Regions from separate parts of the Lysinibacillus sp. KU-BSD001 genome, predicted to be linked through region 3. Evidence: riboswitches for the same ligand, from Rfam matches in the RefSeq annotation. Region 3 holds a riboswitch; each other region holds the start of a gene.

Region 1 (3,172 bases), on a different contig from region 3:
AATACATGCTTCAATTCCTTCTGGTATCGAAGGTCGTGACAACTCCAAGAAACACGTCTCCACTAAAAATTGATCCTCTAAGTCTGGGCGTATTTTATCTACAAAGCGCTGGATTTCCTCATTTCCTGCTGCTAATCGACTTCCATGCCCTACAAATAAAATGGATTTCATTTCAGTCTCCCTTTCGTTAATCACCACATGGAGCTGGCTCTACTTCGATTTTGCAGCTCATATCGTGATATGTATAATGCAATATTTTTTTCACACGTTTAAAGTACTTGAACAAGCGCTCGTTCGGATGAGCATGCTGCTTATATTCTTCAATGATTTTCGTTAATAGCGGTACTAGTTCCTCCGGTTCAAGCCCCTCTGCAACAGGCTGTGCTGCATGAGCTGTTCGTCCAACCGGCTTTGCCCCAATAAATAAATCAAATTTCTTCTTGCGATACACAATGCCGATATCATCAAAAACAGCGCGGTAGCAAGCCATTCCGCAACCATTAAAGCCGACATGCAATTCCTTCGGTAGCTTCATCCCACCAAGCGTTTGGGCAATTTCCTCTGCATATGGAATGGACTCTGCTTTTTCGCCATAGCAAAAATCACATGCCTTTATATTGAGCACATCGCCAATCGGTAAAACAAGTAAACCGACCTCACGTAAACGTGCAACGAGCTCATCTGGCTGCTCAGTTGGCACTTTTACTAGCATACGATGCTCCGGCGTATATTCAAGCGTCCCTTGTTCACCAACAATTTCGGCTAACAGCATCATTTGTTGGGGGGTAAGCATTTTATTCGCTACGCCCGGACTAACCGCAAATTCAAAAATCGACTCTACTTTTTGTTGCACTAATACAGATGGTTCACCACCGACAAGCTTTAATGCCATCTGCGCCATTTCCAATGCACTTTTTTTTGGCTTTTCTGGAGCAGGCACCGTTATTTTTTCAAAACCCGTTTGGGCTTCACCTGTTTGCTGATCCAGTGCCCACGGTTCATTTTCTTTTCGTAAACGCTGGTGCGGTTTTAACGGTTGTACATCCTCGCCTAATGTATATTTGCGCTGGTAACCACGTGGCGTAATTATTTTATTATCGTAGAAGAATGTCGATGAATTGCCCACTACTACTGTTGTGAGCATGCCGATATCATGCTCTAGCATTTCAGCAAGTGTTGTTAGCACAATATTCTGACTTTCACGGTAAGCACTTTTCACTAAACCTACTGGTGTTGCAGGTGAACGATATTTTAATAGAATCCGTTGTGCCTCGACAATTTGCCTTGTACGACGTCCACTTTTCGGATTGTAAAAGGCAACGACAAAATCAGCCATCGCTGCTGCTTCAATACGTTTTTCAATGACTGTCCATGGTGTTAAGTGGTCACTTAAGCTAATCGTACAGGCATCGTGCATCACTGGGGCACCAAGCAAGCTCGCACACGAGTTAATCGCTGAAATGCCTGGGACCACTTCTACTGCTATGCCGTCTTTTTCTGTCCAGCCAAGCTCGATTAGTACCTCATATACAAGTCCAGCCATGCCGTATACACCAGCATCTCCGCTTGAAATAACGGATACAATATGACCTGCCTCTGCTTGTCGTACCGCCTCCTGTGCACGTGAAACCTCTTCTGTCATCCCTGTACTTACGATGGATTTCGCCGTTACTAAATGCTCGATCAGTTCTACATATGTTTTATAGCCAATAATATAATCACTCTGTTTTAATGCATCAACTGCACGTTTTGTAATATGTTCATAATCGCCAGGACCAAAGCCAACGACGAATATTTTCCCTTTCTTCAACATGTCCCCTCCAATAAAAAAGCCTATCTCACCTATGCTTCTCTCAGCGAAAAGTAAGTTTTGCATCATAAAGCAGGTAGCCCCGTTTGACAGAGGAATACTTTATGATGCTGCTTTTATCTAATTTTAATCGTCTTTCTTATGCAGATATCCATAAAGCTGATTCTGCCCTATCTGCTAAAAAAGGTGGTGTATGAGAACACCACGCTTTTTACTGGCTCGTCGACGTATCGGCATTATGCGATGAGCCGCTTCTTTCAAACGGTGGAAGATACAATAAAAATACGTCTAGCTAGGCATTGTCCACATGTCATAAGTGTGACGCAATTTTTATTCAAAATAAAAAAGCTACCTCACGATGAGGTAGCTTGAAATGGAAACGTCAAAAAAGAACCCGCCTCCATTTCCTATCCCCCGAAGAAATGTACAGTCGTCTAGGTAGGCAGGTCTCCTGGCTTCGCTTCATCCTTTGACGTTCCTTCCCATACTCAAAAGTACAGTGGATTTTTCGTCATCGTCAGCGTTTACAGTTGCGGGGACAGCGACGGATTTACACCGTTCTTCCCTTTTAAACTACATATAGTAGTACCTTCGCTAGAACTAATACAATATATTGTTTTATCTTAACAGATTTTAGTATAGCATGTCTTTAAATTTTCTGTAAAGTTATTTTTTCCAAATACCACTCTTCCTCATCTAAATACAAAGAAATAAAGTCCCCACCTGAAAGCATTCCCTTTTGCCATAATGTCGCCAGTGAACGCTTCTCGATTGCCCATTGTAAACAGGCAATGGCTACACCGTGCGAAACAACCGCAATCTGTTGCTGTGGGATTTCTTTGATGCTTTGTAAAAAGGCGAGTAACCGATTTGCCACTTGCTCAAACGATTCTTGTGAGTCTGCGATAAATTTTTCAGGTGCTTCGCTGTAGTATTGATAATTTACTTGTTGCTGAAGATGTACAATTGGCTGCCCTTGCCAATCACCTAAATAAATTTCACGAAGGCGTGCGTCTGTATGAATTTCCATGTTCGGAAACATCCATGTAGCAGTAGAAATAGCACGTTGTAAGTCACTTGCATAGACGATATCCGGTTGCCAGTCCACATCTTGCACTTGTTGTTTGCCATATTCCGTTAAAGGTGAATCAAGCCAGCCTTGTAACACCCCTTGCTTGTTCCACTCTGTTTCACCATGGCGATAAATTCTAATTGTTTTGCACATAGTCAGTAAATACTCGCATAAACGATGTCATTTTTTCAGGCTCCTTCATCGCAAGTCGGAACCACTGTCCGTCTAGACCGACATAATTCTTCGTATGACGAAGCACAATTCCCGCTGACAAAAGCGTTTTAAAAAAA
Region 2 (3,172 bases), on a different contig from region 3:
TTCGATACATTCGTCAGTAAACGTACCGCTGTATCTACGAGCACATCAAAATCTTTTACTTTCGTCGCTTTGTAAATATCAATCGAGCCTAAATTACACGACACATCCATGCCGTATTCATTTGGCTGATCTTGATCGGTAATTACACTCGTTTCCTGAAATTGCAAAATTTCTGTACACAAATTAGACATTTTGACACGCCCGATGTTTTTTAACGGATGGGCATTGTTCACATTATCATCAAAGATTTCAAACGGATAGCCCGATTCAAACTGCGCTTTTTTCACTTCTGTATAAAGCTTTCTCGCATTTAGTCTCTTCAATTTACGAATATTCGGATTATCGAGTAGCTCATAATACATCTCTGAAATTGACATTTCAGACATCCGTTTGCCATATTCCTTATAAATATCGTAACTACTGAATAGAACAATATCTTTGTCTCTTCGCATTAACTCAAAGAAAATGCTTGGAATAATAATGCCTGTTGATAATGTCGCAAGCCGAATTTTATCATCGGCATTTGGCTTTTTGGATGAAATAAAGCTTTCGATATCGCCATGGAAAATATTTAAATACACAACACCTGATCCGTTACGTTGTCCGAGTTGATTGGAGTAGCTAAACGAATTTTCAAGTAACTTCGCCACAGGCATCACACCACTTGCTCGGTTCAGTATGCCTTTAATCGGATCACCGAGTGGGCGTAAATCTGTCAAGTTCACACCAACACCACCACCAAGGCGGGAAAGCTCTAAACAGTAGCCAATATTTTCGGCAATGGAGTTCATCGTATCGTCCATTGTTAGCTTAAAGCAGCTTACTAACTCACCGCGTGCTTTTTTCCCACTATTAAGCGCTGTCGGGGTAGCTGGTTGGTATGCTTCCATTATCGCTTCTACCGCGCGCTCTGCTAACTGCTCATCACCTTGTGCTAAATATAGTGCAATAATAACGATTCGGTCCTCATACTTTTCTAAAATCTCGTTGCCATCGCGACTTTTCATCGCATAGCTTTCATAAAATTTACTGGCACTCATGAAAGACGGGAAGCGAAAATGATACGCATACGCCTTTTTGTATAACCGCTTAATAAAGTCAAATGAGTACATGTCTAAAAATGCTGGCTCATAATAGCCTTCATCCACTAAATAGCGAAGCTTTTCCTCTAAATCAATGAAATAACGCATGCGTACATTGACATCTTCTAAAAAATAGCGTCTCGTTGCCTCTAAGTCCTTCACTAAATCAAGCTCGCCTGTTGCACGATAACGATTAAGCACCTCATTATTTAATTTCAAATACTGCTTCATGCTGTCCCTCCTGTATATGCTCATAGTAAAATGCTTGAATTGCCGCATAATCCTTCGCTGTGCCACGCAAATCTAATTTACATACAAGTGGAATGTTATACAGCGCGGCTAATTTATCGCCTGCTTGTCCAAACACTTGATGACCAAAATTGCTATTCCCACTAACAATGATCCCTCTACAAAGCTTGTAATGTTGTTTCATAAACTGTTCTACTCGTACTGGAATATCGCCTAAACCATCTGTATATGTAAATAATAAAAAGGGTGTTGTCAGTTGTTGTACTTCATTCATTTCAATGTTTGGGAGTTGTAAAGTTTGTGTCACATAGCGTACGTTTCCAGTGCGACTTGCATATACAATCATGCTTGCATCGCTTCAATTTTCGAGAGGATGTTTGGAATATCCCCAATCAGTTCACCATTCACTTCTAAAATTGGTACAGAAGAGAAGCCTGCCTGCTGTATTTTCTCCATAGCCGCTGTGTCATGATCAATATTAATCCAATCTGCTGATAAGCCTGCCTGTTGTAGTTCTGATTTCACCCATAAACATTTTGGGCAAATTGTTTTTGTATATAGTTTCATACTATTCTTCCTTTCTCATATAAAAATAAAAAAAGCTACCTAACAATGAGGTAGCTTGAAATGGAAACGTCAAAAAAGAGTCCGCCTCCATTTCCTATCCCCCGAAGAAATGTACAGTCGTCTAGGTAGGCAGGTCTCCTGGCTTTGCTTCATCCTTTGACGCTCCTTCCCATACAAAAATGTACAGTGGATTGTTTCGTCATCGTCAGCATTTACAGTTGCGGGGACAGCGACGGATTTACACCGTTCTTCCCTTTTAAACTACATATAGTAGTACCCTCACTAGAACTAACACAATATATTGTTTTATTTCAACAGAACTTAGTATAGCATGTCTTGAAATGTTCTGCAAAGCTATTTTTGAAATTGCTTACAAAGTTTGATTCCATTCGGTTATTTTTAGCTCATAAGTAGCGTAAAATCATGCTATTTCTTTATACATCGGACGACAAAATTGGACATCCCTTTACTCCTTAATAACAAGCGTGTCGATTTACCTTTTATTGTTAATTAAATCGTGTGAAACGTTGATTTCCGCTCCATTCGGCTACAATCAACTAGCAAGTCATTTTTGATTACATTTCATCTAAAAAACACGCTTCTATACAGGAAATATTTTGATAATCAACACACCTGCCTTAATAATTATCCATTAAGAAATATTGCTCCTGCGGTGGTCACATCAAAATGCATTTTCAGACGGAACCATTCATTCTGAAACTCCATACACGACTTTACTCCATTGGATAGTGAACACCTTCGCAAAATTTGTCAGAAGATGGTTTAGCGCACACGAAAGGAGGCTTGTTCAATAAGTGAATAAGCCCCCTTTTATAAAACATCGTAAGCATGGTTTTTAATGATGATGGTGATGATGCTCATATCCATGTTCTTCTGCATATTTTCTAAAGTTCTCTAAATCTTGCATCCCTGTCGATGACCCATTCATCGCTTGCTCGGCACGTTCTACAAGCACATGTTGTAGCTTTGGATGATAGCCAAAATAATTAGCAATTTGAATGTCCACATTTGGATAGGTCACTTCGTAGTTATCACGCATTTTGTACATGCGCTTCATTAAAATACCTGTAAATAGGAAGTATGGCAGCATAATGATTTTTTTCGCCCCAAACTTCACACAGCGCTCAATGCCCTCGTCAACTGTTGGCGTTGCTACACCCATAAACGCACTTTCTACCCAAGGAACGTCAAGCTTTTCCCAAAGTAAGCGTGAAATTTTATAGAAATCCCCGTTCGCTTCTTCATCGCTTCCA
Region 3 (3,172 bases):
GCAATAATGGTCCGTGATACAAGATCGCAAATGACAAGTAAACTTGCGCCATTTAAAAATGAAATCAGAAGCAAATGACGATGGTCTGCCCCTAAAATCATCCGCACCATATGCGGGACAACTAGTCCGACGAAACCAATCGTGCCGGATACCGCTACAGCGGCACCCGTTAACATCGAGCCACCAATCAAAATAATATACTTACTTCGTTTGACATCGACCCCTAAATATTTTGCGCGTTCTTCGCCATAAATCATTGCATTTAACTCGCGACGATTAAACCAAAGAATAATGGTGCCTATAATGACAAACGGTAAAATCATTTTGACATATGGCCAGCCGCGCATGGACACACTCCCTAACAGCCAGCCCATAATCGAACGAAGCTCTTCGCCAGTAAGTGCAATCATCAGTGAAATACAGGAGCCTAAAAACGAACTAAATATAATCCCTGTTAAAATTAATGTCTCCATTTTCATTGTCCGGTCTACTACTCGTGCAAAGCCTAAAACAATTAAAAGCGTCACTAAAGCGCCTGCCATACTAAAAACAGGCAATGTAAACAGACCCAATATCGGAATCGAGACACTAAAGAATAATGTAAAAACAGCACCTACTGATGCACCGGATGAAATCCCAAGTGTATATGGATCAGCAAGCGGATTTTTGAGCAAGCCTTGAAACGCTGCACCGGCAATTGCCAGTGAGGCGCCGACTAATGCAGCAAGTATGACGCGCGGCATTCGAATATGCCATAAAATACTATAAGCGGTTGGATTAGCTTCCCCGTCCCACAATGTAGAAAGCGGAACAGATACGGAACCAATCGATATCCCACACCATATACTCACTAGTAAAATAGCGATAGAAAGTATATAGGCCGCTATATATTTTTTAGTCATTAAAGACCTCTGGATAAATTGCTTTTGCGATTGATTCAACACCATCTGCAATACGTGGACCTTGACGACTTGTTGTATTGCCATCTACAACTGTTAATGCATTATTTTTTACAGCTGTCATGTTCGCAAAGGCTGGGTTGTTTTTAATTGTTACATCATCCCCCTCATAAGTGAAAATGATGGAATCTGGATTTGCTGCAAGGAATTGCTCAGGGCTATACATCGGCCATCCCTCTTCTTTTACGGCATTTTCAACATGAATGAACTTCAGCATTTCATTCATAAATGTATTTTGCCCAACCACATAAATATTAGGTGCTCCTCCAACAACCATAAAGGCTGTTTTTGGTTCAACTCCTTCTAATTTCGCTTCAATATCTGATAGTTTTGTTTTAATAGATGAGATGACTTCTTCCGCCTCATCCTCTTTTCCTGTTAATGTACCTACTACTTCAATCGTGTCATATGTTTCTTCAAAGGTTTCTGCATTGTCAACAACGAATACAGTAATACCTGATGCCTCTAATTGTGCAATCGCACCTTCACTTGAAAACATGCTTGATTCATGTGCAAAGACAATATCCGGCTGTAATGAAACAATTGTTTCGACATTATATTCAATACCACCTACACGCGTTTTATCCGCTACTTGTTCAGGATAGTTGTCATTGTCATTCACACCGACGATTTCTTCATCTAGGCCAAGACCAAATAAAATCTCTGTATTGGATGGTGTTAACGACACGATACGGTCTGGTGCTTCTTCTAATGTAATTTCATTGCCTAGTGCATCTACAGCTGTTACTGGAAAGACTGTCTCATTATTTTCCTCTACAACGACAGCACCTTCCTTTTGTTGTGTTTCCTTTTCTGTTCCACATGCTACAAGCATACTTAATGCAAGTGTTGCTGATGCGGCTAACTGCCAAAACTTCTTCATTTGTTGTTCCTCCTATTATGCGAAAATATCCCTTTTATCCAATAAACCTAAGATGGTGGCACGTTTGTAAAAATAGATAAATTTGTAAATAAAAAAAGTCTCTCTAGTACGAGAGACTTTGGAAAAGGCTAACATTACGTATAACATCTATACTCAAAAGCCACCTTCCTATCCTCGTAGGTTATCTTGGTGTTCATAAAGGCAGGTCTCCTGGCTTATGCATCAAACGCTGGCTTATCCCTTCCCGAATGAATCAGTGGTTTTTTATAAGCAAGCTAGCAGTTACAGTGGCGGGACCGCGTCGGATTTACACCGACTTCCCTATTATCTTTGCACGTGGCAAAGAACCTTTACTACTTATCAAATTGTCTAACATTTCTATTATAGCTGAAATCTTCGTTTTGAAAAGAATAATTTTCTGAAAACTCTATTGTAGTGCTGCTTATGCACTCCCCAAATACGTCGCAAAAATTAATAAAAGCCACCCATAAAGGATGGCTTTCGATGATTACACCTTTTCAGGTGTGCTTACGCCAATTAGTTTTAGGGCGTTTGTAGCTGTCGGCTATGCCTTTCGCTACAGAACAGAACAATGAAAGATTGCATTCGCTTTTTATTGATTACATCTTTTCAGGTGCACTTACCCCGATTAGTTTTAGGGCATTCGCTAATGTTGTTTTTACGGCTGTAATTAACGCTAAGCGTGCTTCTGTTAACTCTTTGTTGTCTTGGTTAATTACTTTTTCAGCATTATAGAAGCTGTGGAACGTTGCCGCTAAGTCTTGAATGTAGTTGGCAATACGGTGTGGTGTGCGATGTTTTGCTGCATCTGCCACGACTTGCGGGAATGCCCCTACTTTTTTCAGTACCTCTTCTTCTTTTTCTGCTGTTAGTAAACCAAGGTTATCAAGTGAAGCCGCATAGCCTTGCTCCCCTGCTGCGCGTAAAATTGACGCAATACGTGCATGTGCATATTGTGCATAGTACACAGGATTTTCATTTGATTGTGATACCGCTAAATCAAGGTCGAAATCCATATGCGAGTCGCCTGCTGTTTTCACGAAGAAGTAACGAACTGCATCTAAGCCTACTTCTTCTACTAATTCACGCATCGTTACCGCATTACCCGTACGCTTCGACATTTTAAATTTCTCGCCGTTTTTGTACAGCTGTACCATTTGGATAATATCTACTTCTAATGTGCCGCGATTATAGCCAAGCGCCTCAATTGCTGCTTTCATACGTGGAATATAACCGTGGTGGTCAGCGCCCCAAATATTGATGAGCTTATCGAAACCACGTTGTAATTTATCTTCGTGGTAGGCGATAT
Region 4 (3,172 bases), on a different contig from region 3:
TCGTCATAAAGGATGTCCCAAAATTAAACTGAATAGCACCTGATAGCCATTGTACGTACTGCGTGAACATAGGCTGATTTAGCCCATGTTCCTCACGTACTTGTTCCATCGCCTCTTCGGTTACAGGCAATTGATTAGCTTGAAAATATGCCTCTATTGGATCAACGGGCATCACACGTACTAAGAAGAAGGCAATGATTGTGATCCCCCATAGCGCTAGCACCATGCTCAGTAGACGTTTCGTTAAAAATTGCCCCATCTCATCACTTCATTTCATACAAATTGATTGGTACTTCGTATTGTTGTGGGGAGAATGTAATCGTTTCGAATACATCGTTCGCCACTAAATAATTTTGACGATATGAAATGGGCATGAAAATCGCTTCACTTTGAATCGTTTGAATAATACTTTCGTACAGCGCGTGACGCTGTGCTTCATCGGTTGAACGAATCACACGTGTAATATCATCTGTTAACTTTTCATTTGACTCGATACCCGCTTTCGCATAAAAACCGATTTGTTTTTCACCTGTCATTGTACGCAGGTACATATGCGGATCATAAGGCGCTCCCCATGTATCATTGAACATGAGATTATATTCGCCTTCTTTTGAACGCATATAGACTGTTTGACTTTCTTCCCCCATTAAATTGACTTCCACACCAATCTCTTTCCATATACCTTGCAAATATTCAAAGATGGCCTTATGCACTTGCTCACTGCTGTTATAAGGAACGGTCAGTGTCAGCGTTTCACCATTCTTGACTCGTATACCTGTCTTTTCATCCATTACCCAGCCTGCTTCATCCAAAATAGCAGCCGCTTTTTGTACGTCATAAGCATATGATTCTACTTCAATATCACTATAAGGGAAGCCTGGTGCAAATAATGAACGTGCTTCTTGCTCTAAACCGTTTAATACGTGCTCCACAATCGTTTGTCGATCAATTGCATGCTGTAATGCAATACGCACGGCCTTGTCTTGTGTCACGCCGTATGTTGTATTGAAAGATAAAATACGTGTCGATAAAGGCTCTGACACTTTTGTGACGTACTGATTATTTTGCTGTAATGTTGCAAATTCAGCTGGTACAAGCTGCCCACTACCAAAAATTAAATCGATATCCCCTTTTTCTAAGGCCATCATACGTGCTTGCGAATCGGCAATCACTTTTACTACTACTTTTTCAATCGACGGCTTTTTGCCCCAATAGTTTTCATTACGTGTAAATTCTGCATAACGATCTTGCTCATACGCAGTTAAAATCCATGGACCTGTACCGATTGCTTTTTCAATCCCATCTGCCGTACTACCACTTTTCGGGAATCCCGCGTCCCCTAGCATACGAAGCGGACGAATAAGTGATAACTCTTGTAGGAATGGATAATACGCCTCTTTCAAATGAATTTTTACCGTTGTGTTATCCACTACTTCTACTTGGTCAATAACAGTCACTACCTCTAACCAGCTATGTGCTGCACTATTTGCGATAACGGTATCAAAATTACGTTTTACATTTTCACCTGTGAGCAATGAACCATCGGAATATTGCACACCTTCACGTAGCTTGAATGTATAGATCTTCCCATCTGGTGACATGTCCCATGATTCCGCTAATCCTGGTGAAATCGTACCATCGTTTTCATACACCACTAACGGATCATACAACATTGCTTGGGCAAACATTTCATTTGGCGAGTATAAATGTGGATTCACTTCCCCAATATCCTTTGGCCAAGACATCACTAGTGTATTACTCGATTCCTTTGCAGATGTAGCTGTTGTTTGCTCATCATTACCACATGCTGTTAACAGCATCAATATCATCACTGATATAAATAAAATATAAATACGCTTCACTGTTATTCCTCCTATTTTCTAGAAAATGATTCTTATTATCATCCTGATTGATAAGTCATTTCACCGTATAGTAAACATCGTGTTTATGTATCCTTGTCATTTCTTGACTGAAAATGAAGTGAGAAATAATATCATTTTTCATAAATACTATTCCTTATCAATTGCTAAAATCACTACATACTTTCTCAGCGATTTACCTTTATCCCCTCCTTGCTTAAATTATGAATCCACTAAAACAGTAATGATTACTATTATCAATTAAATTATACACTTTTCATTTAAAATAACAATCTTCTTTTTCATTAACAAAAAAGCGCATAAAAAAATACACTTCCTAAGAGAAAGTGCATGGGTGCATAAGTAAATAAGCAAATTGAACATTTGCTTTACTTCGCACCTATCCTCGTAGGTTGAATCGGGCTTAATTTTTGGCAGGTTTCCTGGCTTATCATCAATGCTCCTCACACCTTCCCGTTATAAACAGTGGCTTCTATGTGATTTGCTCCGAATTACAGTTGCGGGACAGCGACGGACTTTCACCGTACTTCCCTTTTAAGCTAATTTGCATTAGCACCAAAAATCATTCAGTTTTATCGTTATGGAACAGTTTAACAAGAACAGGGGGAAATTTCTAGTTTATTTTGTTTGAAATTTCAAACAAAAGTATAAAAATAAAACAAAATAGCCCAGACAAATTGGGCTATGAATAGTTCGCTAATATGGATTTTTTTGATAAAAATAATTTGGTTTATGAATAATATTAGGAATCGGCTGATGGAAAATATGTGTCGTAGCCGGTGATATAGGTGGGATTAACCACGTCCAGTTGCCAGTGACATCACGATTGGATTTTCCTTCCTGTTCTTGAAACAGCTTAAATTGCTGTGCTGCTGTATGATGGTCGACAATGCTGACACCTGCCTCCTTAAAGGAATGCAGTACCGCAATGTTCAATTCTACTAAAGCGCGGTCCTTCCATAATGAACTATTTGTCTCACGCTTCAGCCCTATTACATCTGCTACCTTTGGCAAACAATTATAACGATTCGTATCTGCCAAATTGCGTGCGCCAATCTCTGTACCCATATACCAACCATTAAACGGCGCGGCCTCAAAATCAATGCCACCACAATTAAAACGCATACTCGAAATAATCGGCACCGCATACCATTTTAATTGTAGCTCTTGAAAGGCAGGATACTCAGGATGTGTAATGTCTACTTCCAGTACATACGATTTTGGAATCTCAAACCACTTAGGCTGTTTACCATCTACCTGAATGACGAGTGGTAACACATCGAATGGTGTGC

The links. A riboswitch is a leader RNA that binds a small molecule or an ion and turns the genes downstream of it on or off. The one in region 3 is predicted to bind cobalamin.
Region 1: linked by a shared signal. The riboswitch ahead of cobJ (precorrin-3B C(17)-methyltransferase) and the one ahead of AAGS61_RS04130 (ABC transporter substrate-binding protein) in region 3 are both predicted to bind cobalamin.
Region 2: linked by a shared signal. The riboswitch ahead of AAGS61_RS13275 (glutaredoxin family protein) and the one ahead of AAGS61_RS04130 (ABC transporter substrate-binding protein) in region 3 are both predicted to bind cobalamin.
Region 4: linked by a shared signal. The riboswitch ahead of nikA (nickel ABC transporter substrate-binding protein) and the one ahead of AAGS61_RS04130 (ABC transporter substrate-binding protein) in region 3 are both predicted to bind cobalamin.

Annotation. Positions count from the first base shown of each region.
Region 1 is NZ_JBDQZI010000008.1:136,782-139,953, reverse strand. It holds gene AAGS61_RS13195 (sirohydrochlorin chelatase) at 1-171, opposite strand, end outside; gene cobJ (precorrin-3B C(17)-methyltransferase) at 188-1,813, opposite strand; cobalamin riboswitch at 2,235-2,418, opposite strand; gene AAGS61_RS13185 (histidine phosphatase family protein) at 2,460-3,035, opposite strand; gene AAGS61_RS13180 (pyridoxal phosphate-dependent aminotransferase) at 3,019-3,172, opposite strand, start outside.
Region 2 is NZ_JBDQZI010000008.1:154,377-157,548, reverse strand. It holds gene nrdE (class 1b ribonucleoside-diphosphate reductase subunit alpha) at 1-1,313, opposite strand, end outside; gene nrdI (class Ib ribonucleoside-diphosphate reductase assembly flavoprotein NrdI) at 1,288-1,677, opposite strand; gene AAGS61_RS13275 (glutaredoxin family protein) at 1,674-1,898, opposite strand; cobalamin riboswitch at 2,010-2,194, opposite strand; gene AAGS61_RS13270 (CbiX/SirB N-terminal domain-containing protein) at 2,755-3,172, opposite strand, start outside.
Region 3 is NZ_JBDQZI010000002.1:183,353-186,524, forward strand. It holds gene AAGS61_RS04125 (FecCD family ABC transporter permease) at 1-902, opposite strand, end outside; gene AAGS61_RS04130 (ABC transporter substrate-binding protein) at 895-1,842, opposite strand; cobalamin riboswitch at 2,026-2,209, opposite strand; gene argS (arginine--tRNA ligase) at 2,463-3,172, opposite strand, start outside.
Region 4 is NZ_JBDQZI010000009.1:128,760-131,931, reverse strand. It holds gene nikB (nickel ABC transporter permease) at 1-259, opposite strand, end outside; gene nikA (nickel ABC transporter substrate-binding protein) at 264-1,862, opposite strand; cobalamin riboswitch at 2,276-2,455, opposite strand; gene AAGS61_RS13980 (nitric oxide synthase oxygenase) at 2,577-3,172, opposite strand, start outside.